DNA from 2 places in the Plantactinospora sp. CNZ320 genome. Region 1 is predicted to be linked to the other one. Evidence: riboswitches for the same ligand, from Rfam matches in the RefSeq annotation. Region 1 holds a riboswitch; the other holds the start of a gene.

Region 1 (15,048 bases):
TGGAGGTCGACCCGAACAGGGCACAGATCCGGGACCTGCTGATCAGTCCGGAGGAGCGTCCCGTCGTCAAGCTGAGTTTCGCGGCGGGGCAGGAGGCGCAGAAGCCGTACGTGCTCCAGGTGCTGCAGGTCGGACCGGTGCGCGAGGGCGGTGAGAAGTTCGTGCTGGGCGGGGTGGACTACACCGTCGTGCCGGGGCGCGGCTGACGACGTGGCACGGGGGCCGGTGGGTCGGGGACGCACTCTCCGGCCCACCGGCACGTGGCACGCTGATCGGCATGAGGATCTATGCCGATCGCTTTCCGACCGCCGCCCGCCAACTCCTCACCGATCTGCTCGTCGTCGCCTGGATCTACCTGTGGATCCGGGCCGCGATGTGGCTGCACGACCTGGTGCAGAAGCTCGCCGTACCCGGACAGAAGCTGGAGGGGGCCGGCGGTGGCCTGGCCGACAACCTGGCGGACGCGGGCGGCAAGGTCGGCCGGGTGCCGGTGGTGGGTGACGAGCTGACCTCGCCGTTCGAGAAGGCCGCCGGGGCGGCGCGGGCGATGGCTGACGCCGGGCGGGACCAGCAGGAACTGGTCGGCGAGCTGGCGTTGGCGCTCGCGCTGGCCCTGCTGGTGTTCCCGCTCAGCGTTGTTCTGTTGGGGTGGCTGCCACTGCGGGTGCGGTGGATGCGGCGCGCCGGTGCAGCCCGGATGTTGCGGTCGGCGCCGGCCGGGCGGGACCTGTTGGCGTTGCGTGCGCTGGCGAACCAGCCGATCCGGCGGCTGACCCGGATCCATCCCGATGTGGCGCAGGCGTGGCGGCGTGGTGACGCCGAGGCGGTGGAGGCCCTGGCCGCCCTGGAGCTGCGCGCGCTCGGCCTGCGGGCCGCCCCGGTGCGCCGCTGACACACCGCCCACCGGGACGCCCCTGACGCCGCCGACCGGAACCTCTCCGGGCAGCGCCGGCTCAACCGGTGAAGGACTCGGGGCCGAACCGGCCCCAGGCCACGAAGACGGCCATGGCGAGATAGACCAGGTCGGGGATGATCGTCGCCCGCTCACCACGACGCAGCCGCATGGTCGTCGCCCCGGCGAACAGCAGCGCCACGCAGGTGGCGGTGACCGGCACCAGAACCGGCGCGATGTCGAGTACGGCGGGCAGGATCAGGCCCGCCACGGCGAGAAGTTCGAGGGCGCCGATGGCCCGCAGGGCGCCAGGGCTGAAGTCCAGCAGCCACTGGGCGGCGTGCCCACCCTTGGCGGCCAACTTTTCCCTGGGTACGAACATCTTGGAGGTGCTGAGCAGCAGCACGGCGGCAAGTATTCCGGTGACGATCCACAGCGCGACGTTCATCGGCGCTCCCTTCCGATCTGGTGGCTGTGCCCGGTGGTCGAGTGGCCCGGGCGTGTGGCGTGTGGTGGTTTGGTGTCAGGGGTTCGACGTCAGCGGTTCGACGTCAGGGGTTCGGCGGTCGCCGGGGGGCGCGGTCTGCCCGCACCAGGGCGGCCAGATCACCGACCCGGCCGAAGTGCCGCAGCTTGTCGGGATTGACGATCGAGTGGATCGTCTGGACCCGACCGTCTGCGATGTCGAGCCCGATGACCCCGACCAACCGGTCCTGCGAGTCGAACGCCATCCCGCCCGGCTGGCCGTTGACCTCGGTGACCTCGACGCGCACGCCGAGGCGCGGCAGCGCCGACATCGCGGCGACCAAGGCTCGGCCCACCCGATCCCGGCCGTTGACCGGCCGTCCGGCCGCCGGTGCCCGGCCGCCGCCGTCGCCGTGCAGCGCCACGTCCTGCGCCAGCAACTCCTCCAGCGCCGGCAGGTCGCCCTGCCCGGCCGCGGCGAAGAAGCGCTCGGCCAACTCCTCCCGCTGCCGCCGTGAGGCGTGGTAGCGCGGCCGGCGCTCCCGGACGTGGTTGCGGGCCCGCGCGACCAGGTGCCGGGCACTGTCCACATCGGTACCGACGATCTCGGCGACCTCCGGATACGGATAGTCGAAGACCTCCCGCAGCAGGAACGCGGCCCGCTGCTGCGGCGTCAGGCTCTCCAGCAGCACCAGGAAGGCCAGCGACATCGAGTCGGCGGTCTCCGCGTACTCGGCCGGGGACGGGTCGGTGAACAGCGGCTCCGGCAGCCACTCGCCGACGTACCGCTCGCGGCGTACCCGGGCCGAACGCAGTTGGTCGATGGCGAGCCGGGTGACCAGGGTGGCGACGTACGCCTGCGGCGAGGCGATCGACTCACCCCGGCGCAGGGTCTGGTGCATCCGCAGGAACGCCTCCTGCACCACGTCCTCGGCCTCGCTGACGCTGCCGAGCATCTGGTAGGCGATGCCGAACGCCCGCGGTCGCAGCTCGCCGTAAAGCTCAGCGGACTTGCCGTAAGGCTCAGCGGACTCGCCGTAAGGCTCAGCGGACATGGCGTCTCCGTTCCTTGTGCTCAACAACAGGAGACGAGACGGCCGGACTCCCCATGACCGGCAGTTACCCAGGTCACAGTAGGGTGCGGTGGTGCACGAAGAACAACTACCGCCGGAAGCGTCTCCCCGCCGCCCGCTCGGCAGCACCGGCCTGCGCGTCACCCCGGTCTGCGTCGGTGGCGGCCCGCTGGGCAGCATGCCGGGTCTCTTCGGGTACGACGTCAGCGCCGAACGCGGCACCGAGACCGCGCTCGCCGCGTTGACCGGCCCGTTCAACTTCCTCGACACCGCCGCCGGCTACAGCGACGGGGAGAGCGAGCGGCGGATCGGTGCGGCGCTGCGCCGGATCGGCGGCGTGCCGGAGGGCTTCGTGCTCGCCACCAAAGTGGACCGGGACATGCGGACCGGCGACTTCTCCGGCGACCAGATGCGCCGCTCGGCCGAGGGGAGCCTGCGACGGCTCGGCCTGGACCGGCTGCCGCTGGTCTATCTGCACGACCCCGAGCACATCAGTTTCGAGGCCGGCATGGCGCCGGGCGGCCCGGTCGAGGCGCTGCTGGAACTCCAGCGCGAGGGCGTGATCGAACACCTCGGGGTGGCCGGCGGCCCGGTGGAGCTGATGGCGAGATACCTGCGTACCGGGCACTTCGCGGCACTGCTCACGCACAACCGGTGGACCCTGGTGGACCGCTCGGCCGGTGACCTGATCGACGAGGCAGTCTCGCTCGGTGTCGGTGTGGTGAACGCCGCCCCGTTCGCCAGCGGGATCCTGGCCAAGGGTCCGGCCCAGTTCACCAAGTACGCCTACCGGGAGGCCGATGCCGCGACGCTGGAGCGGATCCGGGCGATGGAGGCGGCGTGCGCGGCGCACGGCGTACCGCTCGCGGCGGCGGCACTCCAGTTCTCGCTCCGCGACCCCCGGATCACCTCCACAATCGTCGGGGTGTCCCGCCCGGAGCGGATCCCGGAGACGGCCCGGCTCGCCACCTGGGCCGTCCCCGACGAACTGTGGGAGACACTCGCTCCGCTCACCGCCCCGAAGGACTCCTGGCTGTACTGAGCCTCCGGGCCTCAGTTTCCTGGCTGTACCGAGCCGCCGGCCTCAGTTTCACCGCCCGGCTTCGGGATGTGCCGGCGTACGTCCTCGGCGGTCGACGGGCCGGTCTGCCACGGGGCGACCCAGGGCAGGTCGGCGGGCGGGGTGATGACACCCTCCTCCAGGAAGGCGTACCGGCCGGCGAGGATCCGCTTCGCCGCCGCCGTGTCGACCGAATCGGTGTTCTCCCAGAGGGCCCGGAAGAGTGCGGCGATCCGCACCCTGGCCTGCCGGCAGAAGAGATCGGCCAACTCCACGCCCTCGGGCCGGGTCTCCCGTTCGGCGTGCGCCCGCACGCAGACCGCCGACATCGCGAAGAGTTCGGCGCCGATGTCCACGATCCGGCCGAGGAAGCCCTGCTTGTGCTCCAGTTTCCCCTGCCACCGGGACATCCCCAGGAAGGTGGACCGGGCCAGTTTGCGGGACGACCGCTCGACGTGCCGCAGGTGCCCGGCGAGGTGGCCGTACTCGGCGTACCCGCCGGGGTTCTGGCCGCGTCCGACCGCGAGGGTCGGCAGCCACCTGGCGTAGAACGCACCCGCCCTGGCCCCGGCCCGGACCTTCTGCCCCAGCTCGGCGTCGGGGTCGATGATGTCGCCGGCCACCGAGAGGTGTGCGTCGACCGCCTCCCGGGCGATCAGCAGGTGCATGATCTCGGTCGAGCCCTCGAAGATCCGGTTGATCCGCAGGTCGCGGAGAATCTGCTCGACGGCGGCCGGGCGCTCGCCCCGGGCGGTGAGCGAATCGGCGGTCTCGTAGCCGCGCCCGCCCCGGATCTGCACCAGCTCGTCGGCGATCTTCCAGGCCATCTCGCTGGCGTAGAGCTTGACCAGGGCGGCTTCGATCCGGATGTCGTTGCGGTCGTCGTCGGCGAGCAGGCAGCAGAGGTCGAGCATGGTCTCCATGCCGTAGGTGGTGGCGGCGATGAACGACAGTTTGGTCGCCACCGCCTCGTGCCCGCCGACCGGCCGGCCCCACTGCACCCGCTCGGCGGCCCACTCCCGGGCGACGTTCAGCGACCACTTGCCGGCGCCGACGCACATCGCCGGCAGCGAGAGCCGGCCGGTGTTCAGGGTGGTCAGCGCGATCTTCAGGCCGCGTCCCTCGCCGCCGATGACGTTCTCGGCGGGTACGAAGACGTCGGAGAAGCGGGTCAGGCTGTTCTCCAGGCCGCGCAGCCCGAGGAAGGCGTTGCGCCGTTCGACTGTGATCCCCGGCGAGTCCGCCTCGACGACGAACGCGGTGATCCCGCCGCGCCGCCCCTCGGACTTCGGCACCCGGGCCATCACCACCAGCAGGGAGGCCACGGTGCCGTTGGTGGCCCAGAGCTTGACGCCGTTGAGCCGGTAGCCGGTGCCGTCGGAGGTGGGCTCGGCGGTGGTGGCCAGCCGGGCCGGGTCGGAGCCGACGTCCGGCTCGGTCAGTAGGAATGCCGACACCTCGCCGGCGGCCAGCCGGGGCAGGAAGCGCTGCTTCTGCTCGTCGGTGCCGAACATCTTCAGCGGCTGCGGCACCCCGATCGACTGGTGCGCCGAGAGCAGCGCGCCGATCGCCGGGCTGGCCGAGCCGGCCAGGGCCAACGCCCGGCAGTAGTGCAGGTTGCTCAGGCCGAGACCGCCGTACTTCTTGTCGATCTTCATGCCGAAGCTGCCGAGCCGGGCCAGCCCGGCGAAGACCTCGTCCGGGATCCGCGCGTCCCGCTCGATCGCCGCGCCGTCCACCTCGGACCGGACGTAGCTGTCGAGCCGGCCGAGGAACTCCTGCGCCTCGGCGGCGCGCTCGGGGTCGGGCTGTGGCCACGGGTCGATCAGGTCGAGCCGGAGCCGGCCGAGGAAGAGTTCCTTGCCGAAACTCGGCTTGCCCCACTCGGTCTCCCGGGCGGCCTCGGCAACCTGGCGGGCCTCCCGCTCGGAGACCTGTCCGGCCTCCTTGGGCAGCGGCCCGACTCCGTCCGACCCGCTCGCCGCCGGCCTGTTCTGCTCTGTCGTGGTCACGGCAACCCCCTCGATCGAGTACGGCGGTGAGGTGCTGCCCGCGCCCAGCGCAGTCGGTGGGTGCGCGCAACCTCCTGGCGTCTGCGGCCGATGTACCGCCAACGCTACCTCGGTTTGTTACCCGTCGGTAGCACCGATTATGCGGATACTGGCAATCGCCGCTGCCGCACGCCGCCGCTGCTGACGGCGGTGCCGCCACCGGTCAAGGGGTGACTGTGCGATCGCGAGACTGTCGAGCTGCCCCGCATGTGCGCCCGCGCTCCGAGCACCCTTACCGTCCTTGCTGGCCGAAGCGGCCGACAACCCTCCCAACGCCGCACCACACGCACGTGATCACCTGGACATGAAGTGCGCTACGGCTCTCCCGTAACGCCTCTGTTGTCCAGGTGATCATGCGGGCCGGCGGGTGGCGCGGGGCCGGCGGCCGGGCGGGTGGCGCGGGGGCCGTCGCCAGCGGAGCGTGGTCTGTCCGGCTGCTCCGCGACGGCAACCGGCTCGGCAGTTTGGCAGCAGCGGCACACGGCTAACCGGCGGAACCGGCCAGCACACCGCTCAACGGGATGGCACGCAGCTCGGTCAGGGCGTACCGTGCGGCCTTCTCCACCGCCGCGATCCCCTTCTGCCGCGTCGGGTGGTGGTCGGAGAGGACCGCGACCAGCCAGTCCCGGCCCGGCTCGACGATCCGGCCGATGCTGTTCGCCAACCACAGTCCGTTGTCGGCGTCCACAGTCGTCCAGCCGTTCTTGACGTAGCTGGCGGTGCTCGCCGGACCGGCGGCGGCGGTGATCCCCCAGTCCTGCTCCTCGTCGACCTGGCCCATCAGCCCGAGCAGGAACTTCCGGCCGTCCTCGTCGAGCGGGCCGGCCGGATCGGTGACCACGGTCAGCAGCCGGAGCTGGTCGGCCGCGGTCGTCGTGGTCATCCCCCAGCTCGAATTCGCTGTGGTCTGGCGCAGCCCGAGGGCCCTGTTCGCGGCGGTCAGCCCGGCCCGGTAGCCGATGGTGGCGTACAGGCTGCTCGTCGCCGCGTTGTCGCTGACCACGATCATCGAGCGGGCCAGCCGCCGCTCGTTCGTGCTCATGTCCCGCCCCTGCTCCTGCCGACGCAGCAGCAACGCGGCCAGAATGTCCACCTTGACGACGCTGGCGGTCTGGTACCGCCGGGTGCCGGCGGTGACGGTCAGGCCGCTGGTCCGGTCCCGCACCGCCAGCGTGACCCGGCCGCCGACTCCGCGCAGGTAGCGCTCGATCCGGGTACCGGCCAGCGCCGCGTGGTCCGGGGTCGGGCTCGGCGTCGGCCGGGCCGGGCTGGCCGACGCTCCCGGCTGCGGGCCGGCACCGGCCGAACGCGTCCACCGGTACGTCAGTCCGGTGCCGGCCGCACCCGCGCCGAGCAGGGCGGCGGCGGTGGCGACCAGCAGCTCCCGCCGTCTGGGCCCGCGACGGCTAGGCAAGGAGATCCGCCAGCTTCCGCACCACCGTCTGCGCGGTACGCCGGTCCGCCGGCCCCGGTACGTTCAGTGTCGAGAGCCGGTCACCATGGCGTACCGCCACCAGCAGCGCGGACCGGGGCGGTGCCCCCGGCGACTCGATCCGTCCCCGCACCACAAGTGCTTCGGCGGGGGGCAGATCGGTGTCGAGGAGCGTGAACGAGACCGTGGCGCCGTAGGCGTCGTACCGGGAGCAGGTCTGGACGACCCGGCGTACGTCGTCGAGCGCCCGTACCGCCCAGCCGGGCTCGTACGCCTCGACCACCTGCGTCGCGACCAGTTCGGACGGCTCGTGCCGGTAGCGGCGTTGCACGGCGCCACTGCGATGCCGCTGGGCGGGATAGTCCTGCTCTCGGTACGCCGGGCAGTCGGACTGGAGCCACGGCCACGGCGGCGGCTCCGGCGGATGCTGGCTCTGCCGCCATCCCGCGCCCAGGCCGCTCGGCTGGAGCAGGGCGAGGTCGAGCGCGGCCGGTCGGTGCACCGGGGCGCTCGCGCTCGGTCGGGCATCCTGGCCGGCCGACGGGCGGGACACCGGATCGGCGGCACAGCCGGCGGTGAGGCCGGCGACCGCCAGCAGGACCGGCAGCAGCACGGCTGTCCCGGCCAGCCTGCCGACCGCCGGTGACCACCTTGTTCGGGCTTCCACACCTCCTAATGACGACCGCCGCGGGCGGGATGTTGCATGGACGCCTCGGACGCGGTCATCCGGTGGCGGCCCGCAACTTCCGCTCCGGGTCGGCCTCGGGTTCGGCGAGCGCGAGCGGCGTACGCGTCGGGCTGGTCACCGGCTTGGGCTTGCCGACCAGGTACCCCTGGGCGAAGTCCACCCCGTAGTCGCGGAGCAGATTCATGGTGGCCTCGTCCTCCACGTGCTCGGCCGCGGTCCGGATGCCCAACCCGCCGCACATCTCGACGATCGACCGCACGATCCCCTGGTTCGCCACCGAGTGCGTTATGCCGGCGATGAACTCGCCACCCACCTTCACCAGGTCCACCGGAAAGTAGGTGAGGAAGGCGAACGGCACGTGCCCCGACCCGAAGTCGTCGAGGGCGAGTTGGCAGCCGAGCTGGCGGATCCCGTACGCGAAGTTGTGCGCCTCGGTCAGATTGCCGATCCGTGCCGTCTCGGTGATCTCGAAGGTGAGCTGGCCGGGATCGACGTCGTACTGCTGGAGCCGCTGCTGTACCCGTTCCAGCAGGTACGGGTCGCCGAGCGAGCGCGCGGAGAGGTTCACCTGGTAGTGCGAGGTACGCGGGCCACGGGCGATCAGTTCGATGGTCCGGTCGATCACCCACCTGTCGATCGGCAGGATCTCGTCCAGCCGCTCCGCGTCGCCGAGCAGCGTGGACGCCGAGTGCGCCTGCCCGCCGTCGTTGAGCACCCGGAGCAGGATCTCCTGCCGGGTGATCTGGTTGAGCCGCAGGTCGAGGATCGGCTGGGTGTAGAGGGTGAACCGGTTCTCGGCGACCGTGGCCCGTACCCGGCTCCGGCACAGCTCCCGGCGCTCGTCCTCGGCCGCCGGCTGGTCCAGGGCGACCCGGTCGACGCCGGTCGCCCGGGCCCGGCGCCAGGCCGTCTCCGCGTCCACGATCAGGTCGGCGCCCCGGCTGCCGTCCCGCCCCTGGTAGCGGACCAGGCCGCCCCAGGCGTCGACCAGCCGGGTCCGGCCCAGCACATAGGACTGTGACCGGATGCCGTCGATGATCTGCTCGGCGAGCGCGGTCGCCGAACTCAGCGTGGTGCGCTGCATCAGCACCCCGAACTCGTACGGACCGGTCAGCCCGCAGACGTCTGTGCGACGGGCGACCCGGCGGACGACCTGGGCGACCGCCACCGCCAACCGCTCCTGCTCGTCCGCACCGCCGCCGGCCCCGTCCACCGGACCGGCGTCGAGCCCGCCGGACGGGCCGATGGACGGACTGGCGTCGAGGCCGCCGGACGGGCCTGCGGACGGGCCGACCGGCTCGACGGCCACCACGAGCAGCACGCCCGGCCCGCCCCGCTGGGCGGTGTCGATCTCGTCGGCGAACCTCGCCCGGTGGAAGAGCCCGGTGACCGGGTCCCGGCCGGCCAGTTCCGCCTGCACCGTCTCGCGGCGGCGGACCAGCCGCGCCTGCTCCAGTCGGGCGAGTTCGAGTTCGGTGATGTCCTGGGTGGTGGCGACGATGCCGTACGGCCGGTTCTTCGCGTCGACGACGAATTCGAGGTGGCAGTGCACGTACCGGGTGACCCGGTCCGGGCGGATCACCCGGCAGGTCGTCTCCCGTACGGTCCGGTCCCGCCACACCGACTCGACGATCCGGCGTACCCCGTCGACGTCGTCGGGGTGGATCAGCCGGGTCAGTGCCGCGACCGAGTGCCGCAGCGTGCCGGGCGGATAGCCGAGGATCAGGGCCATCTCGTCCGACCAGGTCAGCTCACCGCTGGCCCGGACCCAGGTGACGGTGCCGAGCTTGGCCAACTGGGCCGCCCGGGTGATCCGGGCCGCCTCGTCGATGTCGGCGGTCAGCGGATCCCGTACCTCGATGTCGCCGATCAGGTCCCGACCCTCGGAGACGGCACGCTGGTACTCCTGCCGCACCCGGCGGGTGGCGCGGCGCGCCCGGGCCCGTTCCAGTTCGCTGAGCGTCTGGTCCGAGGCCAACGACAGGATGTCGTCCAGGTTCATCCCCGCTCCCTCCCACCGGAGGGCGCGTCGAAGCCCGCCTGCTGGGCGAGTTCCTTCAGCCGGGCCCGAGCCGCCTGCCGGTACGTCCGCACCGTGTTGTACGCGATGCCGAGGATCGCCGCGATCTCGTGGTCGGACCAGCCGTCCAGCGCCAGCACGAAGACCTCGGCCTGCCGGGGTGGCAGCCTCGGCAGCCAGCCGCGCAGCAGCTCCCGGGCTTCCGCCGGGTCGGCCGGCTCGGCGAGAAGCTCCGACGGCGCCTCCTCCAGGCTGACCGTCACGTCCTGCCGGCGACGCCGTTGCAGCACCAGCAGCTTGTACCGGGCGGTCTTGTACATCCAGGCCAGCGGCTTCTCGTATTCGCGGATCTGCTCCCACTTGTCCCGGGCGGTGATGAACGCCTCCTGTACGGCGTCCTCGGCCAGTCCCCGGTCCGCGCACCGGGCGAGCAGGAAGCGCTCGACCAGTACGAAGTTCCGCTGGCAGAACGCCTCGAAGCTCACCTCGGCCTCGGACTCGGCCCGGCCCCGGTCCCCCAACCGGGCGGCCGACTCGGCCCGTACCACCGCGTTGTCCCCGCTCCTCATGCCGGCTCGCCCCCGTCTGTTCGACGTGGACCCCGACGTGGACCCCGCGGGACCGCGACCCGATACCCGTCGCGGTCCCGCACCAACGGCCCCAACCCCCCGATCGGGCCCACCAGCACCGCCGCCGGGTCACCGGTCGGCAGTCCCCCCAGAACCTCGCTCATCCTCGCCTCTCGCGGTCCGTAGTTGTCGTTCCGCGTATAACTCTCCGTCAAGGGCCTCTGTGTAGGGGGCGACCCGCCAAGACGAAGATGGCAATGATCAAGAATGTGGCGATGAGCTGGTGCGTCTCCACCGATCTGCCACTGTAGACAACCCGATCAGCCGAGAATATCTACTGTCCAGTATGGATTGCGGAGAGTGACAACGAAAGGTCTGCCGGGTGGCGTGCTCACTCGACCGCGTCGGGGCGGGCGCTGGGCGGCACGCTGTCGTCGTCATCGTCGGCCTCGCCCCAGTTGCGGCGCAGGAACGGCAGCGCGGCCCAGAAGGTCAGGAACCAGACCGCGGTCAACCCGCTGAGCACGAACGCCACCGGCCGGGGCAGTACGAAGTCGGTGATCAGCAGCACCGAGCTGACCATCGCGATCAGCATGAACGCCAGCCCGCCGGAGGCCATGGCGTGCGCGAACCGGACCAGCTCCGGCTTGCGCCCCTGCCGGAAGAGCGCCCGGTGGAAGGCGACCGGCGAGATGATCAACGCGGTGGCCGCCGCCGCCGCCAGCAGCGCGACGACGTAGGTGTCCTTCTGGAACGTGGTGGCTCGCGGGAAGCCGCTGCTGAACGGCAGAGTGAGCAGAAAGGCGAACAGAATCTGCACCCCGGTCTGCGCCACCCGCAGCTCTTGCAGCAGGTCGGCGAAGTTCCGTTGCCAACGCTGCTTTTCCGTCTCCATGGCCACCTGGGCCACCTCCCCCTCGCTGACGTTCGCAGCAGTGTGCCCTGCGCGACCACACGTGAAACGCGAGGAAGGCTCGACAGCGGACGGGAAGGTGGTACCGGCACCAAACCGGGCGGCGCGGGAGGTCGAAGCGCCGGATTCAGCTGCCTCGACGGATCCGGCCGGCGTACCGGGCTTCCAGGCTGTTGTTGTGGTCGTCGCTGTCCGGAATGTTCGCCGAGAGGTAGACCGGGGCCGTCTCCCCCGCCTCGACCAACCGGCGTACCACCTCCACCACGACCTGCTGGGCGAGCAGCGCGGCGGTGATCGAGGAGACCGCGCCGACCGCGCCGCCACCGGGCAGCGGCAGCGTCGCGTCGCCGTACGGGGCGCCGTTGTCGAGTACCACGTCGGCCAGGTCGCCGAGCTTGCGGCCGGACGGATGCCGGGAGGCGACCCGTGCCGAGTGCTGCTCCGAGGTGATCGCGATCAACCCGTGACCGCGTTCCTTCACCAGCGACGCGAACTCGACGATCGTGCCGTTCACCCCGGAGTTCGAGGCGATCACGAAGACGTCCCGGGGATCGATCGGGGTCAGCTCGTAGAGCCGGTGCGCCACTGTCGGATCCCGCTCCAGGGTCGGTCCGAGGATGTCGACCGGCTCACCGCCGTGCAGTACCAGGTCACGCAGCGCGATCCGGTTCGTCGGCACCAGCCCACCGGCCCGGCCGGCGATCTCCATGGCCAGCGCCTCCGAGTGACCGGTACCGAACGCCTGCACCACCCCACCGGCCCGCAGCGCGTCGGTGACCAGGTCGGCCGCCCGGCGTACGCCGTCCTGGGCGGCGGCAGCCACCCGCCCGATCGTCTCGGTGACCACATCGAGATAGCCCTCGGGGCTGAGTGTCACGCCGCACGCGTCCCTTCGAGATGTTGATCTGAGCCATCCACCCTAACCCGCAACCTCGTGGGCGCCGCCACATCCGCCGGTTCACCGCTGTCGACACAGCGGCAACCGGTGTACCGTCTGCGCAACAACAGCACATCCGACAGGGGAGCGCACAGCGCTGAGAGTGCGGGTGACACACCCGCAGACCCTCGAACCTGATCTGGGTAATGCCAGCGCAGGGAGTTCGGTCGAGTCTCCAGCCGCGCCGCAGTCCGGGGCCGTCCCGGGTTGCGGCGTGCGTCTTGCCTGGTTCGCCACGCGACTGGGAGGCACGCCCATGAGTACGTCCACCACCACCAGATGGCGCACCGTCGACATCGTCGTCGCCTCGGTCATCGCGGTCGCGTTTGGGGTCATCTTCTGGGCCTGGAACCTGGTCTGGGGCGCCACCGAGGGCGCCTTCACCTTCTTCCCGCCCGCCCAGGCGGTCATCTACGGCATCTGGCTGGTACCCGGAGTGCTCGGCGGCCTGGTGATCCGCAAGCCGGGTGCGGCACTCTACTGCGAGTTCCTCGCCGCCTTCGTCTCGGTGCTGCTCGGCAGCCAGTGGGGCACCGTCGCGATCCTCCAGGGGCTCGCCCAGGGCGTCGGCGCCGAGCTGGCGTTCCTCGCCGTCGGGTACCGCTCGTTCCGGCTGCCGGTGGCGGTCGGCTCCGGGCTGCTGGCCGGTCTCGCCGCCGCGATCTTCGACCAGATCCGCTACTACTCCGAGTACGACTTCGACTCGTTCCGGCTACCGGTCTTTCTCTTCACCGTGCTCAGCTCGGCGGTGATCGCCGGTGCCGGCGGCTGGGCGCTCACCCGCGCCCTGGCCCAGACCGGCGTGCTGGACCGGTTCCCGGCCGGTCGAGATCGCACCGCGGTGTGAGCGGAGCGAGCGAATCAGCCAGCTCAGGGTGGACGAGCCTCATGACGGCACGCAGCGCAGCGGAGTGCCGGCATGAGTGAGGTGCGGCTGCGCGGTTTCGGCTGGCGGCACGCGGGCCGGCGGGCCTTCGCGGTCCGCGACGTCGACCTGCGGATCGGGCACGGCGAGCGGGTACTCCTGCTCGGCTCCTCCGGGGCCGGCAAGAGCACCCTGCTGGCGGCACTGGCCGGACTGCTCGCCGAGGACTCCGGCGAGCAGGAGGGCACCGTCGAGATCGACGGGCTCGATCCGCGCAAGGCCCGGGAGCGGGTCGGCATCGTCTTCCAGGACCCGCAGACCCAGCTCGTGATGGCCCGGGCCGGCGACGACGTGGCGTTCGGCCTGGAAAATCGCGGGGTACCGGCGACGGAGATCTGGCCCCGGGTCACCGAGGCGTTGCACCGGGTCGGCTTCCCGTACGGCCTGGACCGGTCCACCGCCGCGCTCTCCGGCGGCGAGCAGCAGCGGCTCGCCCTGGCCGGAGTGCTGGCGCTACGGCCCGGACTGCTGCTGCTCGACGAGCCGACCGCCAACCTGGATCCGGGCGGCGCCGAGTTGGTCCGCGACGCGGTCCGGGCGGCGGTCGACGACGACACCACGCTGGTCCTGGTCGAGCACCGGGTCTCGGAGGCGCTGCCGCTGGTGGACCGGGTGGTGGTACTCGAACCAGGTGGCGGGGTACGCGCCGACGGGCCGCCGGAGCAGGTCTTCGCGGCGCACGGCGCGGCACTGGCCGCCGCCGGGGTCTGGGTGCCGGGGCCGCCGCCGGCACCGCGCCGGGCCACGTCCGGCCCCGGCGAGGTGTTGCTCACCGCTGACCGGCTCGGCCTGCCGCCCCGGCTGGCCGACACCGACCTTCGGGTACGCGCCGGCGAGACGCTCGCCGTGCTCGGCCGCAACGGTGCCGGAAAGTCCACCCTGGCGCTGCTGCTCGGCGGGCTGCTCCGGCCCGGTACCGGCCGGCTGGCGGCGACCGAGGCACTGGCCGGCCGGCACGCCGGCACCGCACCGCACCGGTGGCGGGCACCGGTGCTGGCCGGCCGGATCGGCTCGGTCTTCCAGGATCCGGAGCACCAGTTCGTCCGCAGTACCGTCTTCGAGGAGCTGGCGCTCGGGCCACGCCGGACCGGTCAGCCCGAATCCGCGGTCCGCTCGGTGGTCGAGGAACTGCTGGGCCGGCTCCGGCTGGACCGGTTGGCGGCGGCCAACCCGTACACCCTCTCCGGTGGGCAGGCGCGGCGGCTGAGCGTGGCCACCGCGCTGGCCACCGCGCCCCGGCTGCTCGTACTCGACGAGCCGACCTTCGGCCAGGACCGGCGTACCTGGCTCGAACTGGTCGAACTGCTCGCCGGGCTGCGCGACGGCGGGCACGGCATCGTCACCGTCACCCACGACGTCGACTTCGTCGTCGCGCTCGCCGACCGGACGATCCGGCTCGGCGGTGACGGGGCGACGGAGTCGGGGCAGACCCGGGCGGCGGGGCGGCCCCGGTGATCCCGTACCAGCCGATCGCCGCCCCCGACGCGCCGCTGGCCCGGCGTAACCCGGTGGCGAAGGTGGCCGCCGCGATGGTCGTCTCCGTGGCGCTGATCGCCACCGTCGATCCGGTGGCCCCGGCGGTGGCGATCGCCTTCGAACTCGCCGTGGTGCCACTCTTCGGCGTCCGGTACGCCGCACTGGCCCGGCGGGCCTGGCCGCTGCTGCTCAGCGCCCTCGGCATCCTCTGCACCCTGGTGCTCTTCGCCGCCGAGCGGACCGGCGACCTGCTGTGGCGGGCCGGGCCGGTGGAGGTCACCACAGGGGTGCTGGCCACCGCGCTGGGCATGGCGCTGCGGGTGATCGCGGTGGCGCTGCCCGGGGTACTGGTCTTCGCCACCACCGACCCGACCGACCTGACCGACGCCCTGATCCAGAACACCAAGGCGCCGCCCCGGTTCGCGATCGGGGCGCTGGCCGCGTTCCGGCTGGTACCGCTGCTCGCCCTGGAGTGGCGGATGCTGAGCCTGGCCCGGCGGGCCCGGGGTGTCGACGCCGGCCGGAATCCGCTGGCCCGGCTGCGGCT
Region 2 (15,048 bases), 810 kb from region 1:
GTGCCGAACTCGATCCGGTTGTAGAGCTCCACCTCGGACTGCGCGGCCCGCAGCGCGTCGATAAGCAACGCGTCCTCGCGGCGTGGTGCCGTCGAGTCGGCGCCGGCCAGCACGAGCAGGTTCTCGTCGTTGCGGCGCATCCGGGTGGCCAGGTGGTCGAGCTCGAAGAGCTGTGCCAGCCGCTTCGGGTCCTCCTCACCCCGCTCGATCGCGTCGAGTTCACCGATCATCCGGTCGACCAGGGTCTGGCTTCGGCGGGCCAGGCTGAGGAACATCGCCGAGACGCTGGTCCGCAGGGCGGCCTGCTCGGCCGCGATCCGGACCGCTTCCTTGTGTACGACGTTGAACGCCAGGGCGACCTGGCCCACCTCGTCCTTGTTGTTGAGCCGGATCGGGTCCCGGACCTGGCGGACGATCTCGTCGACGCCGCCGTCACCGATGGTGCCGACGTCGCGCAGCCGGCGGACCGCCTCGGGCAGGTCGTGGTTGGCGACCGAGAGCGCGCCCTCGCGGAGCCGGCGCAGCGACTGGTTGAGCGATCGGGCCAGCACCACGGCGAGGGCGAGCGCGATGATCAGCGTGAGCAGCACGATCACCGACTCGACGATCGCCTGCTGGACGACCTCGGAGCGGGCCTGCTCGGCCTGGTCCAGCAGGTCGGATTCGAGCAGCGTCTCGGCCCAGCGCATCAGGTCGTTGATCGAGCCGATCGCGATCGCCGCCGAGCTGGCGCTGATCGGCGCCTTCTGCCCGACCGAGCGGGTCAGGTCCCGGGCCACCTTGTCGGCGAGGATCACCGCGTCGCCGGTGACGGCACCGTTGACCACCGCGGTCTGCCGGGCGTTGGCGGAGGCACCGAAGGCCAGCAGCGCCTCCTGCTGGCTGGTCAGGGTGGCGATGAAGGCCGAGAACTGCTCCTGGTCGAGCACCCGGTTGATGGCGAGGGCGCTGTAGACCACCGCCTCCTGCTCGGCCACCGCCTCCTTCGCCTGGGCAAGTGCGGAGAGGGTACGCAGGCTGTCGCCGACCGCGCTCTCACCGGAGATCTGGCCGAGCACCTCGCCGTACGCCACGAGTTCGCCGATGATCATGCCGTACCGCAGGGTGGCTTCGCCGGGCGGCATCTGTGGGCGCTCCAGCACCTCCTGTCGGGTGCCGTTGAGCGTCGCGAGGCGGTCGTCGATGACCCGCAGCCGGTCCTCCACCGAGGCGGGGACGTCACTGACCTGTGCCCGCCGGTCGTTGTACGCGGCGATCCGGGCATCGGTGCGCTGCACGTACGCGTCGTACGCCTCGGTCGTGGTTTCCTTCGACTTGGCCAGGAGCCGCGCGGCGGCGATCCGCTCCTTGTGCACGTCCTGGGTGAGCGCCGAGATGTCGGCGGAGAGTTCGGTGAGCGACCGGAGCACGCCGGCCTGGTAGGCACCCTGTCCGATGTCGACCAGTCGGATCGTGGCGAGCGCGAGGACCGCGGCGACCGGGACGACCAGCAGGAGTGCGAGCTTGGACCGAATCCGGGTGTCCCGTAACCGAGGGAGCCAACGGCGCGGTGCAGCGCCCCCCCGCAGGCCTTTTGCGGGCAGGGTCGTAGGTCCGGTGCTCACGACATCGCCTCCGTCGTTTCATTACGTGACCCGTCGACCGATGCCTGCTGCAGCGGATCGAGCCGCACGCGGCACGGCCGCGATTTCATCAGAAGAAGGCCGCTTTGGGAAGCGACGGGAGGGCAGCAAAGGTCCATCATGGGACGTCGGCTACCCTCGGCCCCGGAAGATCGACGAATCAGCAAGTCTCTGATCAGCACATATATCTCCAGAGTGGTCACTTGTATCTGGAAAGTTATCCCGCACCCGTACCCCCTCTTATCACTATGTGAGACCCGTCATCCCGAAACCAGCCGGCCATCCACCGCTTGACCCAGGCGGCCGGCATTGGCAAGGTTTTGCGGGTTTGAAGGCTTCGCGTGAACCGTACGGCAGATCGCTGCCATCCATTGTGGACGACCGGATCGGCGGCCGGGCAAGCACCCCGCCCGCGCCGGATACCTGGAGGACTGAGTTGAGGCCCATCCGCTCCGCGATACCCGCGCTGCTCGCGTCGGCCATCCTGGCAACCTCGCTGACCGGCTGCCAGTTCGGCGCGCCGGAGAAGGAGTCCGGGGAGATCGTGATCGGCGCCGACCTGGAACTGTCCGGCGCGGCCCCGCAGGTCGGCAAGGCCTACCAGCGGGCACTGGAACTCAAGGTCGAACAACTGAACGAGTCCGGTGCACTGGACGGTCGCCGGGTTCGTCTGGAGGTTCGGGACAACAAGTTCGACCCCAGCATCTCGGCAACCAACATCGGCGATTTCACCGCCAACCCGGCGATCAGCGGCATCATCATGGGCAGTTGTAACGACTGCGCCATCGGTGCGGCGAAGACGGTGAAGAGCAAGCAGGTTCCGACGATCGCGCTCGCCCCCGCGGGTGAAGTCGCGGCACCCGGACCGGACCGGGAATACATGTTCAAACTCGGCCCGAACGCCCGTGACAACGTCGCCGCGATCGCCGCCGAACTCCGGACCCGAGGCGTCGAATCCGTGGCGCTGCTGCACACCGCCGACAAGTACGGCGAGGAGGGCGCGCGGACGCTGGCGAGCGAACTCGTCGGCGCCGAGGAGGACGCCACCGACATCCCGATCCTGGCGAAGCGGTCCGTGAAGGTGACCGACACCGACGTCAGCCAGCCGGTCGGCGCGCTGGTGGCCGAGGAACCCGACGCGATCATCGTCTGGACCCCCGCTGACCAGGCCAACCTGGCGATCGGGAGCCTGGCCGCCGAGGGCTTCAAGGGTCACGTCTTCTTCGACGCGGTGGCCGCCGGCGACCTCTTCATCGGCAACAGCGGCACCGCCGCGGAGAAGACCACAATGGTCTTCACCCAGACCATGGTGATCGACGACGTGATCGCGACCACCCCGGCCAAGGCGGCCAGCAAGAAGTGGTTCCGGGACTACACCGCCCGGTTCGGCGGCTACTACGGGTACTCCTCGTTCGCGGCCGACGCGCTGCAACTCATCGTCGACGCGGCGATACGGGCCGGCGGCGGCGAGGAGCCGGACCGGGCACGCATCCGCAGCCTGCTGGAGACCGCCGAGACCGACGGCCTCTCCGGCCCGATCCGGATGACGCCGGAGAACCACTCGGGGCTGATGCCCCAGGCGTTGAGCCTGCTGGTGGCCCGTGGTGGCCGATGGCGGCTGGCCGGCTGAGCCGGCGATCGACGACGCGGACCGGCGGCGCGGAACGAGTCCTCGCCGCCGGAAGGCGTCCGGGATAGCCTGTCGACACTGTCGACCTGTCGAATGAGGTGGCAAAAGCGATGATCCGACTCTCCGGAGTTTCCCGGACCTTCGGTGGTCGGTCCGGTTCCGTTGAGGCGCTGCGGGGCATCGACCTCGACGTCGCCGAGGGCGAGTTCCTCGCCGTGGTGGGCCGCTCCGGCTGTGGCAAGTCCACACTGTTGCGGCTGGTCGCCGGCCTGCTGCCGGTGACCGAGGGCGAGATCCGGGTGGCGGACGAGGTGGTCACCCGGCCACGGCGGGACATCGCCATGGTCTTCCAGCGCCCGGCGCTGCTGCCCTGGCGGTCGGTCCTCGACAACGTCATGCTGCCCACCGAGATCTTCGGCTGGAGCAAGGCCGCACACCGCGACCGGGCCCGCGAACTGCTGTCGATGGTCGGGCTCAGCGAGTTCGAGAAGCGGCTTCCGCACGAGTTGTCCGGCGGCATGCAACAGCGGGTGTCGCTGTGCCGGGCACTGATCCAGCAGCCGAAGGTGCTGCTGATGGACGAGCCGTTCTCCGCGCTGGACGCGCTGACCAGGGAGGAGCTGTCGGTCGAGCTCCAGCGGATTCACATGGAACACTCGGCGACGATCGTCTTCGTCACCCACTCGATCGACGAGGCGGTGCTGCTCGCCGACCGGGTCGTCGTACTCAGCCCGCGCCCCGGGCAGATCCGCAAGGTACTCGACATCAACATCCCGCGTCCCCGCTCGCTGGGCCGCAACGCGCACTTCGAGGACGTCGCCCGGGCCAGCGCGGAACTGCACGAACTCCTGCTCGACCACCCCGAGAACGGCCCTGGTCTGGCACTGAGCGGTAGCGGCCAGGCAGACAAACCGCACTGACCCGACGGTCAGCAGGCCTGCTGACCCGACAGTCAGCGGGGAGTTACAGCCGGTCGGGGCGCCCCTCGACGGCGTCCCGACGTCCCGGCCCAGGGTGGCGGGCCGGCCAGACGAGTGCGTAACGTGCCCGGCATGGCCTACCGGACCTGGGGCAGGGTGCTGCTCGCCGCACTCCTCGTCGGGATCGTCAGCGGCGCCGGCCAGCTGGGGATCGCGTACGGCCTCGGCCTCGTCCGCTTCAACCGTGGTTTCGAGGGCGCCACGGTTAACCACTGGCCCGCCCAGCTCGGCTGGGTCGGCTGGTTCGCCATGGTGGCAGCCGTGGCCGGCGCGCTGGTGGCGGACCGGCTCGCCCGCCGGTACGCCCTGCCCAGCACCCTCGGCACCCGAGCGGCAGTCTCCGCGCTGGCCGCCCTCGGCGCGCTCGCGGTGGCCCCGCTCTCCATGCAGCCCGCCCGGGCGGCGCAGGTCGCATCGGCAGACCCGGTGAGCCTGACCGGAGTGGCCGCCGTGATCGGTGCCGGGGTGGGGTTCGTCGCCGCCCTGGCCGCGCTCAGCCAGCGTCCGGTGGTCTGGAACATCGGGGCGGTGACCGGCGCGGTCTGGTTCCTCGCCGTGCTCTCCGTACTGCCCTCGCTCGGCCCCAGCGATCCGCTCCCCGCCGTCCGGCTCGGTGGCGTCGACCCGAGCTGGCTCGGCGCCGGCTCCAGCCAGCGGCTGGCCGTGGTCACCATGCCGGCGCTGGCCCTGATCGCGGGCGCGCTCACCGGCGCCCTGGCCCGGCGGCGCGAACTGCCGACGCCGGTGGTCGCCAGCTGCGGGGTGGCGGGACCGGCGATGCTCGCCCTGGCGTACGTCGTCGCCGGCCGAGGCGACTCCGCCGACGCCTACCAGGCCGCACCGTACTGGGGCGCGCTGACCGCCGTCGGTGCCGGTGCACTGGGCTCGGCGCTCGCGGCGTGGGCCCGCTGGCCGCTGACCACGCCCGCCTCCACGCCGGCAACAGGCGACCCGACGCAGGCCACAGGCGACCCGACGCAGGCCACAGGCGTCGCGGCGCAGGCTGGCGCGGGTGATTCGGTCGGAGCCGCAGGGCTCGGCGGCTCCGCCGGCACGACGGCGCCCGAAGGCGGCACCGCTGGGACGGCGACAGCGGGAATCGGCACCGCTGGGACGGCAACTGCCGGAAGCACTGGGATGGCAGCTACCGGAAGCACTGGGACAGCGACTGTCGGTGGCGACGGGGGCGGGACGGCAGCAGCAGGTAGCGGTGGCGGCGGGACGGCGGGTGCCAACGACGACGACGATGCGCCGACCGATAGCATCCCGACGGTGAACACGCCGAGCGGCACCGCCGGGAGCACACCGAGTTGGCGGTTGGACATCCCGCACCCCGAACGCCCGACCGCTGACACCGGCACCGGCACGGGCACCACACCGACCGGTACCTGGACGCCTGGTCCGGCGGCAGCCGGTGGGCGAACGTACGGCGAGCCGACGGAGCCCTACCGGGAGCAGCCACCGAGTACCGGGAACTGGTCGTTCGACATCGGCAGAGGCATCCCGAGCCCGCGCGCCTCGACGGAGGACTCCGCCCCCACCGAGCGGTACGGTTCGCCGGCCCCGACCGTGTCCGAAAGCGGTCAGTGGAGCAACACGGAGCCGCCTGGTCGGGCCGGTGCTGGATCGAGTGCCGCTTCGGCCGATGCCGAGCCCTCGGCCGGTTGGTCCGGTGCCCGTCGGCTGCGTACCGAAGACTTCTGGCCGACCACCACACCGCCGAGCACACCGACACCGCCAGCGCCTGCCACGACACCGCCAGCGCCAGTCGCACCGCCGACACCGACGTCAGCAGCCGCGGCACCACCGGAGCCACCTGCCAGGACACCGCCACCGATACCACCGTCGCCACGGGCGGCAACCTCTGCCTCCGCACCCGCGTCGCCAGCCCGTAGCGACGACGTCTGGGACGCCTTCGCACCGGTAATCCGTCCCCGTGCCGACCGGCTCCCGCCCATTCCGGTGGTCTCCGGGAACACCCCGGTCCAGACGACGCCGGATCCCGGAACCCCGCTGCCGGTCGCCCCCGCCCCGGAAATCACCGCCCATCCCCATCCCCATCCCCATCCCCATCCCCAGCCTCAGCCCCAGCCCGAGTCCGAGTCCGAGTCCGAGTCCGGCACCGAAGACGCGGAGCGGCCGACGGGACGGATTCGTCGCGGCCTGTTCCGGCGCAACCGGGGCAGTGCCGACTCCGAGCAGACCGGCACCGGTGAGACCGGCAAGGGCGACCCGAAACAGGACAGCGGCGAGTCGAAGCCGGGCAGGGGCGAGTCGAAGCAACGGGAGGCGAAGGGCCGTAACCGTACGGAGGAACCGGTCCCGGCCCGCGACGAGGAGTACGTCGACTGGGTGAGCGGGCTCAGCGAGCCCGACCCGAACGGCGACGACCTCGGGCTGGACCGCAGCGTACGGCGATCCCTGCGCTCGACCGGCCGTCACCACGCCGACTGACTGCTCCCCGGTCGACCGGTGGTGGGCGCAGGTGGTCAGGCCAGTGGCAGGTACACCTTGCCGCCCGAGGCCAGGAACTCGGTCGACTTCTCCTGCATGCCCTGTGCCGCGTACTCCTTCAGTTCCTGGGTGATCTTCATCGAGCAGAACTTCGGGCCGCACATGGAGCAGAAGTGCGCCGTCTTGGCTGGTGTCGCCGGCAGGGTGGCGTCGTGGTACGCCCGGGCGGTCTCCGGATCCAGCGACAGGTTGAACTGGTCCTCCCAGCGGAACTCGAACCGCGCCTTCGACAGCGCGTCGTCCCACGCCTGCGCCCCGGGGTGCCCCTTGGCCAGGTCGGCCGCGTGTGCCGCGATCTTGTACGCGATCACCCCCGCCTTGACGTCGTCGCGGTCCGGCAGCCCGAGGTGTTCCTTCGGGGTGACGTAGCAGAGCATGGCGGTACCGAACATGCCGATCATCGCGGCGCCGATCGCCGAGGTGATGTGGTCGTACGCCGGGGCGATGTCCGTGGTGAGCGGACCGAGGGTGTAGAACGGCGCCTCGTGGCACAGCTCCTGCTGGAGGTCCACGTTCTCCTTGATCTTGTGCATCGGCACGTGGCCCGGCCCCTCGATCATCACCTGTACGCCGTGCTCCCAGGCGACCGAGGTCAGCTCCCCCAGGGTACGCAGCTCGGCGAACTGCGCCTCGTCGTTCGCGTCCGCGATCGAGCCGGGTCGCAGCCCGTCGCCGAGCGAGAACGTGACGTCGTAACGGGCGAGGATCTCGCAGAGTTCGGCGAAGTTGGTGTAGAGGAAGTTCTCCTGGTGGTGTGCCAGGCACCAGGCCGCCATGATCGAGCCGCCCCGGGAGACGATCCCGGTGACCCGGTCGACCGCCAGTGGCACGTAACCGAGGCGTACCCCGGCGTGCACGGTCATGTAGTCGACGCCCTGCTCGGCCTGCTCGATCACGGTTTCCCGGAAGACGTCCCAGCTCAGTTTCACCGGGTCGCCGCCGACCTTCTCCAGGGCCTGATAGATCGGTACGGTGCCGATCGGCACCGGGGAGTTGCGGATGATCGCTTCCCGGGTCTCGTGGATCCGCTTGCCGGTGGAGAGGTCCATCACGGTGTCCGCGCCCCACCGGGTGGCCCAGGTGAGCTTCTCCACCTCCTCGGCGATCGACGAGGTGACCGCCGAGGTGCCGATGTTGGCGTTGACCTTCACCAGGAAGCGCTTGCCGATGATCGCCGGTTCGCACTCCGGGTGGTTCACGTTCAGTGGCAGTACCGCCCGGCCGGCCGCGATCTCCTCCCGGACGACCTCGGCCGGCATCCCCTCCCGGATCGCCACGAACTCCATCTCGGGGGTGACGATTCCGGCCCGGGCGTATTCCAGTTGGGTGGGCCGGGCACCGTCCCGACCGGCCAGCGGGGTACCGGCACCGCGTACCGGGGCCACGTCGCCCCGCTCCGCGATCCACGCCCCGCGCAGCGGCGGCAGCCCTTCGGCGGGGTCCGAACCGGGACCGGAGGTGTCGTAGAGCCGTACCGGCGGTTCGTCACCGGCCAGCTCCACCTCGGCGAACGGCACCCGGACGTCCGGACGCGCCCCGGTCACGTACACCTTGCGGCGAGCGTTCATGACAACCTCCCTGTACTGGAACCGAACCCGCTGGATGAACCGAACCCGCTGGATGGATCAGACCCGCTGGGCAGGCCGGATCCGCTGGACGGGCCGGACCTGTCGCCCGCCGCCGTCACGGATGCGCTGAAGTGGTCCAGCGGCCCGTGACCGCGCCCCAGCGACCAGTTCCGGGCACCGAGCAGCGCGCGGGTGACGTACTCCTTGGCGAAGGCCACCGCCTCCGGCACCTGGTCGCCGAGCGCCAGCCGGGCGGCGATCGCGGCCGAGAACGAACAGCCGGTGCCGTGGGTGTTCCGGGTCGGCACCCACGGGCCACGCAACAGCCGGACCTCGACGCCGGTCCAGAGCGCGTCGACCGCCCCGCCGAACGCCTCGCCGCCGCCGGTGGCGAGCCCCGAGTCGTCGCTGTCGCCGCCGGTCACCACCACGTACCGGGGGCCGCCGGCGGCCAGGTCCCGGGCCGCCTGCGCCATCTCGTCGGGACCGGAGACGGTACGGCCGAGGATCGCCGCCGCCTCCGCCCGGTTCGGCGTCGCCACCAGGGCGTACGGCAGCAGCCGTTCGATCGCCCCGACCACGCCGAGCCGGGCTCCGCTGGTCGAGACGAGCACCGGGTCGACCACCAGATCGGGCAGCAGCCCTGCCCGGGCGGCCTCGGCCACCGCGGCGGCGACCTCCGCGTCGCCGAGCATCCCGGTCTTCACCGCCAGCGGCGGCAGGTCCTCGGCCAACGCGTCGAGCTGCGCACGCACCATCGCGGCGGAGATCGGGAGGACGGCACGTACCTCGTGGGTGTTCTGTGCGGTGACCGCGGTGAGCACCGACGTGCCGTAGACCCCGAGCGCGGCGAAGACCTTCAGGTCGGCCTGGATGCCCGCGCCCGCTCCGGAGTCCGAGCCGGCCACGGTCAGCACCACCGGCGGGGTCACCGCGCCCACCCCGAGCCCGACACACCCGGGATCGGGTCCTCCGGGGCCGACGCACCGGTCCGCGCCTCGACGGCCGCGCAGAGGTCGCTGACCAGCCGGGTCGGGTCGTCCGAGCGCATCACCGCGCCCATCACCGCCACCCCGGCCGCGCCGGCCGCCAGGCAGGCGTCGACCTGCCCGGGGGTACCGATGCCGCCGAGCGCGACCACCGGTACCGGGCTGCGGGCGACCAGTTCCGCCAGGCCCTCCGGACCGAGTGGTGGGCCGTATCCGGGCTTGGACGGGCTCGGGTATACCGGCGAGAGGGTCACGTAGTCCTCTGTGCAGAGCCGCCCCAGCTCGGCGGTGTCGTGGCACGAGCGGCCGACCAGCGGCAGCGCCGGTGGCGGATACGGGCCAGCGGCCGGCAGGTGCACCGCGTCGCCGTCGAGTGGGTCCGGCCCGGCGACCAGCAGGGTGCCGTGCACCGCCGCGAGGATCCCCCGCAACCGACGGGCCAGTTCGAGCCGCTCCGGCCGGGGCAGGTCCCGCTCCCGGAGCAGTACCCACCGGGCACCGCCGTCGACCGCGGCCCGGACCACCTCGTCGAGCGGCCGGTTCGCCTGCCAGCGGTCGGTGACCAGCACGATCCCCCGCACCGGTGACGTCACTGCCAGCGTCCCTGTCGGCGTCACTGCCAGCGTCACTGCCGGCGTCACTGCCGCAACGGCTCGCGGGCCGGTCACAGCTCCGGCCGCCCCTCGTCCGGGGTGGACGCCAGCGCGTGGAAGCGCCGGGGAATCCGTCCCGCACCGGCGGCCAGCCGTCCCGCCTCGATGGCGAACCGCATGGCGGTGGCCATCCGTACCGGGTCGGCCGCCCGGGTGACCGCGCTGGCCAGCATCACCGCGTCACAGCCGAGTTCCATCGCCAGCGCCGCGTCCGAGGCGGTACCGACACCCGCGTCCAGGATCACCGGTACGTCCACGTTCTGCCGCAGCAGTCGCAGGTTGTGCGGGTTGTTGATGCCCAGCCCGGAACCGATCGGCGCACCCGCCGGCATCACCGCGGCACAGCCGAGATCCTGCATCCGGCGGGCCAGTACCGGGTCGTCGGTGACGTACGGCAGCACCGTGAACCCGTCGGCGACCAGCCGCTCGGCGGCGGTGACCAACTCGACCGCGTCGGGCAGCAGGGTCCGTTCGTCACCGATCACCTCCAGCTTGACCCACGACGTCTCGAACGCGTCGCGGGCGAGCTGCGCCACGGTGACCGCCTCGGCAGCGGTACGGCAACCGGCGGTGTTCGGCAGCAGCCGTACGCCGCACCGGCCGAGCACCTCCAGCACTCCGCCGCCCATGGTGGCGTTGCTGTCGATCCGGCGCAGCGAGACGGTGACCAGTTCACTGCCGCTGGCCCGGACCGTCTGCTCCAGCACGTACGGGCTGGTCGCCCCGCCGGTGCCGAGGATCAGTCGGGAGCCGAACTTCTCCCCGGCGAGCACGAATCCGGGCTCGGGCTCGGACTCGGGACCGAATCGGGGATCGAATCCGGGATCGGGTGCGGGGACTTCGAACGACATCGCGGTCACCCGCCCTGCGCCGCGGTCAGCACCTCGACCCGGTCGCCGTCCCGGAGCTGCCGGGCCGGCCAGCCGCCGCGCGGCACCACCTCGCCGTTGACCGCGACCGCCACGCCCCGGTGTGCGCTGGTGATCCGCTGCACCAGCTCCGCCACGGTCAGCCCGGCGGGCAGCCGCTCCTCGACTCCGTTCACGGTCAGCTCCACCGCGTCCTCCCCACCCTGCTCGTTCCGTCGTCCGGCCCCGGCTCCCCGCCGGCCACCGTCCCGTCCACCGCGTCCGCACCCGCAGGCGCCGCACGCCCGACTCCGGTCGGTCCTGACCGGACCGGGTCGGCGACAACCGCGTCCGCACCCGCTGGCGCCGCACGCCCGACTCCGGTCGGCCCCGACGCGGCCGGGTCGGCGAACCGGGCCGGCGAGAGCGGCGCGAGCGCCGGATCTGGTACGCCGGTGGCGAGCAGGTCGGCGACCAGGTCGGCGGTGAGCGGGGTGAGCACGATGCCGTGCCGGAAGTGCCCCGCCGCGACCACCACCTCGGGCCGGTCCGGCAGCGGTCCGAGCAGCGGTGCGTTGTCCGGCGTACCGGGGCGCAGCCCGGACCGGGCCTCGACCAGCTCGTACTCGGCCAGTTCCGGAAGCAGGTCGGTGGCGGCGCGGAGCAGGTCGAGTACGGCTCCGGCGGTGACACCGAGGTCGGACCGCTCCTCCACGGTGGCGCCGACCACCACCTCGCCGTCGGTCCGGGGTACCAGGTAGACGTGCCGGCCGTCGGCGTGTCCCCGAATCACGTGCCGGAAGCCGGGCGGGGCTCCGCCGGGGGCCCGCAGCCGCAGGATCTGTCCCTTCACCGGCCGGACCGGCAGGCCGGTCAGCGCGGCCGTGCCGCAGCCGGCAGCGACGACCGTCGCCGCCGCGTCCAACTCGGCGAGGTCCCGGACCGAGCGGGACAGCACCGTCACTCCGGCGCGTTCGGCGGCGACCCGCAGCGCGGTGACCAGGCGACGCGGGTCGACCTGGTGGTCGCTCGCGGCGAAGGCGCCGCCGCGCAGCCGGGTGGCCAGCAGCGGTTCGCGGTCCCGCAGCTCCGCCGGCCGCAGCGGGGTCACCGGCAGTCCCAGTTTCCGCTGGTACGCCCAGAGCCGCTCCGCCTCGGCCAGGTCGTCGGAGGTGAGCGCGACGGTGAGTGTCCCCTCGGTCCGGTAGCCGAGGTCCAGGCCGGTCGCTTCGGTGAGTTCGGCGGCGAAGGCCGGCCAGCGGGCGGCGGACTCCACAAGCAGTCCGGTCAGTACCCGCTCACCGAAGTAGCTCTCGGCGACCGGGGCGAGCATTCCGGCCGCGACGTCGGAGGCGCCCGAGCCGGGTGCGGCGTCGTAGACGTCGACCCGCATACCCCGGGTGGCGCAGCGCCAGGCGACGGCGAGCCCGATCGGGCCGGCGCCCACCACCGCGACATCCACCGCACCGTCGCCGCCGACCACCCTCCGGTCGCCGTTGCCGTTGCCGTCGGCGTCGCCGTCGCCGTCGCCATTGCCGTTGCCGTTGCGGCCGCCGTTACCGACCACCTCCCGGCCGGCGCCTACCATCCTCCCGCTCCCGCCCCCACGCCCGGACCGGAGTGCGGGGAACCACGCCGGGGGTCCCACCCCGGCGATGTTTCCCGTCCCGGATCGGATGGGGGCGGATCGGTGCGGAGGGCGGCGAGGAGTTCGGCGGTGGCCCGGGCCGGGTCGGCGGCCCCGGAGACGGCACCCACCACAGCCACCCCGTACGCCCCGGCGGCCAGCAGTGCGGGTACCCGGTCGGCGGTGATCCCGCCGATCGCGATCACCGGTACCGGCACAGCGGCGACGACCCGGCGGATCCCCTCCGGGCCGATCGGTGCGGGGAGCCCGTCCTTTGTGGAGGTGGCGTGACACGGGCCGACGCCGAGGTAGCTGGCGCCGGCCGCGACCGCTGCCGCACCCGTTTCCGGGTCCCGGGCGGTCGCGCCGAGCACGGCGTCCGGGCCGAGCACCCGGCGGGCGGCGTCGACCGGCAGGTCCCGGGCGCCGACGTGCCCGCCGGCCGCCCCGACGGCGAGTGCGAGGTGTAGCCGGTCGTTGACCAGGCAGGACGCCCCGGCGGCGGTACACCGGCGGGCCACCTCGGCGGTCAGCTCGTACGCCGTCCGGTCGTCGGTGTCGTCGGAGACCCGGACCTGTACGACCAGTTCGGGGCCAGCGACCGAGAGGGCCGCGTCGAGGACCGCGAGCGGGTCCCGGCCGGGTCGGGTGTCGGTGATGAGGTGAAGTCGTCCGATGGATGGCACGGCAACGCTCCTCCCTGCGCCGGCATTACCCGGATCAGGTTCGACGGTCGGGGGCTCGACAGCCCCCCTCTCAGCCCGGTCCACCGGGCTCCCGTGGGTTACTTGTCGGCGAGAGTACGCGGCCGGTCACGAATCCGTAAAGAGCCGTGACACATCGCACACTGTCAGCACTCCACCACTTACCGAGGCTCGCCTCTGGACACCACCCGAACGCTCTCCCGCACTGACCTGGACACCAGAGGCGTCAACGGGACCGGGTAACGCCTCTGGTGTCCAGGTCGAAGGCAGGGCGCCGCGAGGTGATGTGTGTGCTGTTCTGCGATGGTGTTGCTGGTGGACGGGGCAGTGCAGCGGTGAGGGCTGCGGCAGGCTGACCCGATGTCCCGTCCTCCCCTGGTACCCGCCCGATTAGCGTTCCTGCCGTTCTCGGCCAGGGCAGCCGTCTCCGCAGGGCTCATCACCCGGAGCATGTTGCGCGGGGCGGCATGGCACCGGCTGCTTCCCGACGTCTATGTGCACCGCGACGGTTACCGGGCGGACGACCACCGGATGTGGTGCGACGCGGTCGCCCTCACGTTGCCCCGGGGCGCGGCGATCGGCGGCCTGAGCGCCGCGCACCTGTGGGGCGTCCACCTACTCCCCCGCGACGCTCCGGTCACTGTGCTGGTACCCGGTGTCACCCGACCTCGACCTCGGCCGCGGGTTCGCTACACGCTCGCGAAACTCTCGCCCGACGACGTGACCCGGTTCGGCGGGCTGCCGATCACCACGCCGCTGCGTACCGCGTTCGACCTGGGGCGGAAGCCGCCGCGCACCGAGGCGGTGGTGGCGGTGGACGCACTGCTGAACCGCCGGTTGGTGAAGTCCACCGGGCTCACCGAGTACCTCACCGCGCGGCCCGGGTGGCCCGGCGTACCACTGCTGCGTGAGGTCCTCGGCCTGGCAGAACCGCTCAGCGAGTCACCGATGGAGACCCGCCTCCGGCTGCTACTCGTCGACGCCGGCCTGCCGAGGCCGACGGCGCAGCACGACGTGCACGACGCCCGGGGGCGGTTCGTCGGCCGGGTGGACCTCGCCTATCCCCGGCTGCGCATCGCCCTCGAATACGAGGGCGACCACCACCGGGAGCGGACACACTTTCGCCAGGATGTCGCCCGGTTGAACGACCTGCGAGCCGCTGGCTGGATCGTGCTCCGCTTCACCGCCGACGACGTCCTGCGGCGCCCTGCCCGAGTCGTCGCCCAGGTGACCCAGGCCGTCCGGGAACGCCTCCACACACCTGGACGCGAGATGCCTTAACCCTGCCGGGTAACGCCTCTAACGCCCAGGTCGACACCGGCCACATACCGACATCGATCACCTATCGGCGGCGGCCAGCCGCAGCGGCCTGGCCACAGCAGCGGCCGGTGGTTGGTGGTCGGTGACAGTGGTCGGCTGTGGCCGATGGGCCGGTGACGGTGGCGATAGGCCGGTGGCGATGGCGATGGGCTGGTAACGGTGGCGATGGGCCGACGGCCGGTGGCGGTGGGAGCCGGGCTCAGAGGAGGGCGCGCAGCGCGGTGAGGTCGTCGGCGGTGGGCTGCCAGGTGCCGGCGTTGGCGTTGGCGCGTACCTGGTCGGGAGTGGTGGCACCGGCGATCACCGAGGTCACCGCCGGCTGGGCGGCCAGGCCACCGATCGCCACGTCCAGCAGGGAACGGCCGCGCTCGGCGGCGTACTTCTCCAGTGCCTCGATGGTGTCCCAGGGGGCGGAGGCGAGCCGGGCGGCGTACCTCGGGCTCGTGCCGGCGAGCCGGCTGTCCGAGGGTGGCTGGGCGCCCCGCTTGTACTTGCCGGTGAGCAGCCCGTCGGCGAGCGGAAAGAACGGCAGCAGGCCGAGCCCGAAGTGCTGCGCGGCCGGCACGACCTCGGCCTCCACACTCCGGTTCAGC

The links. Region 1 has a riboswitch for thiamine pyrophosphate ahead of CLT71_RS14225 (ECF transporter S component). Riboswitches for the same ligand answer to the same signal wherever they lie in the genome.
Region 2: another riboswitch for thiamine pyrophosphate. It lies ahead of thiE (thiamine phosphate synthase); the one in region 1 lies ahead of CLT71_RS14225 (ECF transporter S component).

What each region holds. Positions count from the first base shown of each region.
Region 1 covers NZ_PJMP01000001.1:3,240,546-3,255,593, forward strand. Annotated here, with positions in the region: gene CLT71_RS14165 (hypothetical protein) at 1-206, shown strand, start outside; gene CLT71_RS14170 (hypothetical protein) at 278-892, shown strand; gene CLT71_RS14175 (DoxX family protein) at 954-1,340, opposite strand; gene CLT71_RS14180 (RNA polymerase sigma-70 factor) at 1,444-2,412, opposite strand; gene CLT71_RS14185 (aldo/keto reductase) at 2,504-3,472, shown strand; gene CLT71_RS14190 (acyl-CoA dehydrogenase family protein) at 3,484-5,502, opposite strand; gene CLT71_RS14195 (serine hydrolase) at 6,026-6,955, opposite strand; gene CLT71_RS14200 (hypothetical protein) at 6,948-7,586, opposite strand; gene CLT71_RS14205 (bifunctional diguanylate cyclase/phosphodiesterase) at 7,696-9,663, opposite strand; gene CLT71_RS14210 (RNA polymerase sigma factor) at 9,660-10,250, opposite strand; gene CLT71_RS14215 (DUF6328 family protein) at 10,642-11,151, opposite strand; gene CLT71_RS14220 (SIS domain-containing protein) at 11,291-12,040, opposite strand; TPP riboswitch at 12,172-12,279, shown strand; gene CLT71_RS14225 (ECF transporter S component) at 12,357-12,947, shown strand; gene CLT71_RS14230 (ABC transporter ATP-binding protein) at 13,020-14,480, shown strand; gene CLT71_RS14235 (CbiQ family ECF transporter T component) at 14,477-15,048, shown strand, end outside.
Region 2 covers NZ_PJMP01000001.1:4,054,577-4,069,624, forward strand. Annotated here, with positions in the region: gene CLT71_RS17815 (sensor histidine kinase) at 1-1,604, opposite strand, end outside; gene CLT71_RS17820 (ABC transporter substrate-binding protein) at 2,059-3,252, shown strand; gene CLT71_RS17825 (ABC transporter ATP-binding protein) at 3,363-4,172, shown strand; gene CLT71_RS38070 (hypothetical protein) at 4,305-6,686, shown strand; gene thiC (phosphomethylpyrimidine synthase ThiC) at 6,722-8,314, opposite strand; gene thiD (bifunctional hydroxymethylpyrimidine kinase/phosphomethylpyrimidine kinase) at 8,311-9,246, opposite strand; gene CLT71_RS17845 (thiamine phosphate synthase) at 9,243-9,896, opposite strand; gene CLT71_RS17850 (thiazole synthase) at 9,968-10,807, opposite strand; gene thiS (sulfur carrier protein ThiS) at 10,813-11,013, opposite strand; partial or broken gene thiO (glycine oxidase ThiO) at 11,157-12,287, opposite strand; partial or broken gene thiE (thiamine phosphate synthase) at 12,494-13,117, opposite strand; TPP riboswitch at 13,112-13,222, opposite strand; gene CLT71_RS17870 (DUF559 domain-containing protein) at 13,586-14,416, shown strand; gene CLT71_RS17875 (aldo/keto reductase) at 14,655-15,048, opposite strand, start outside.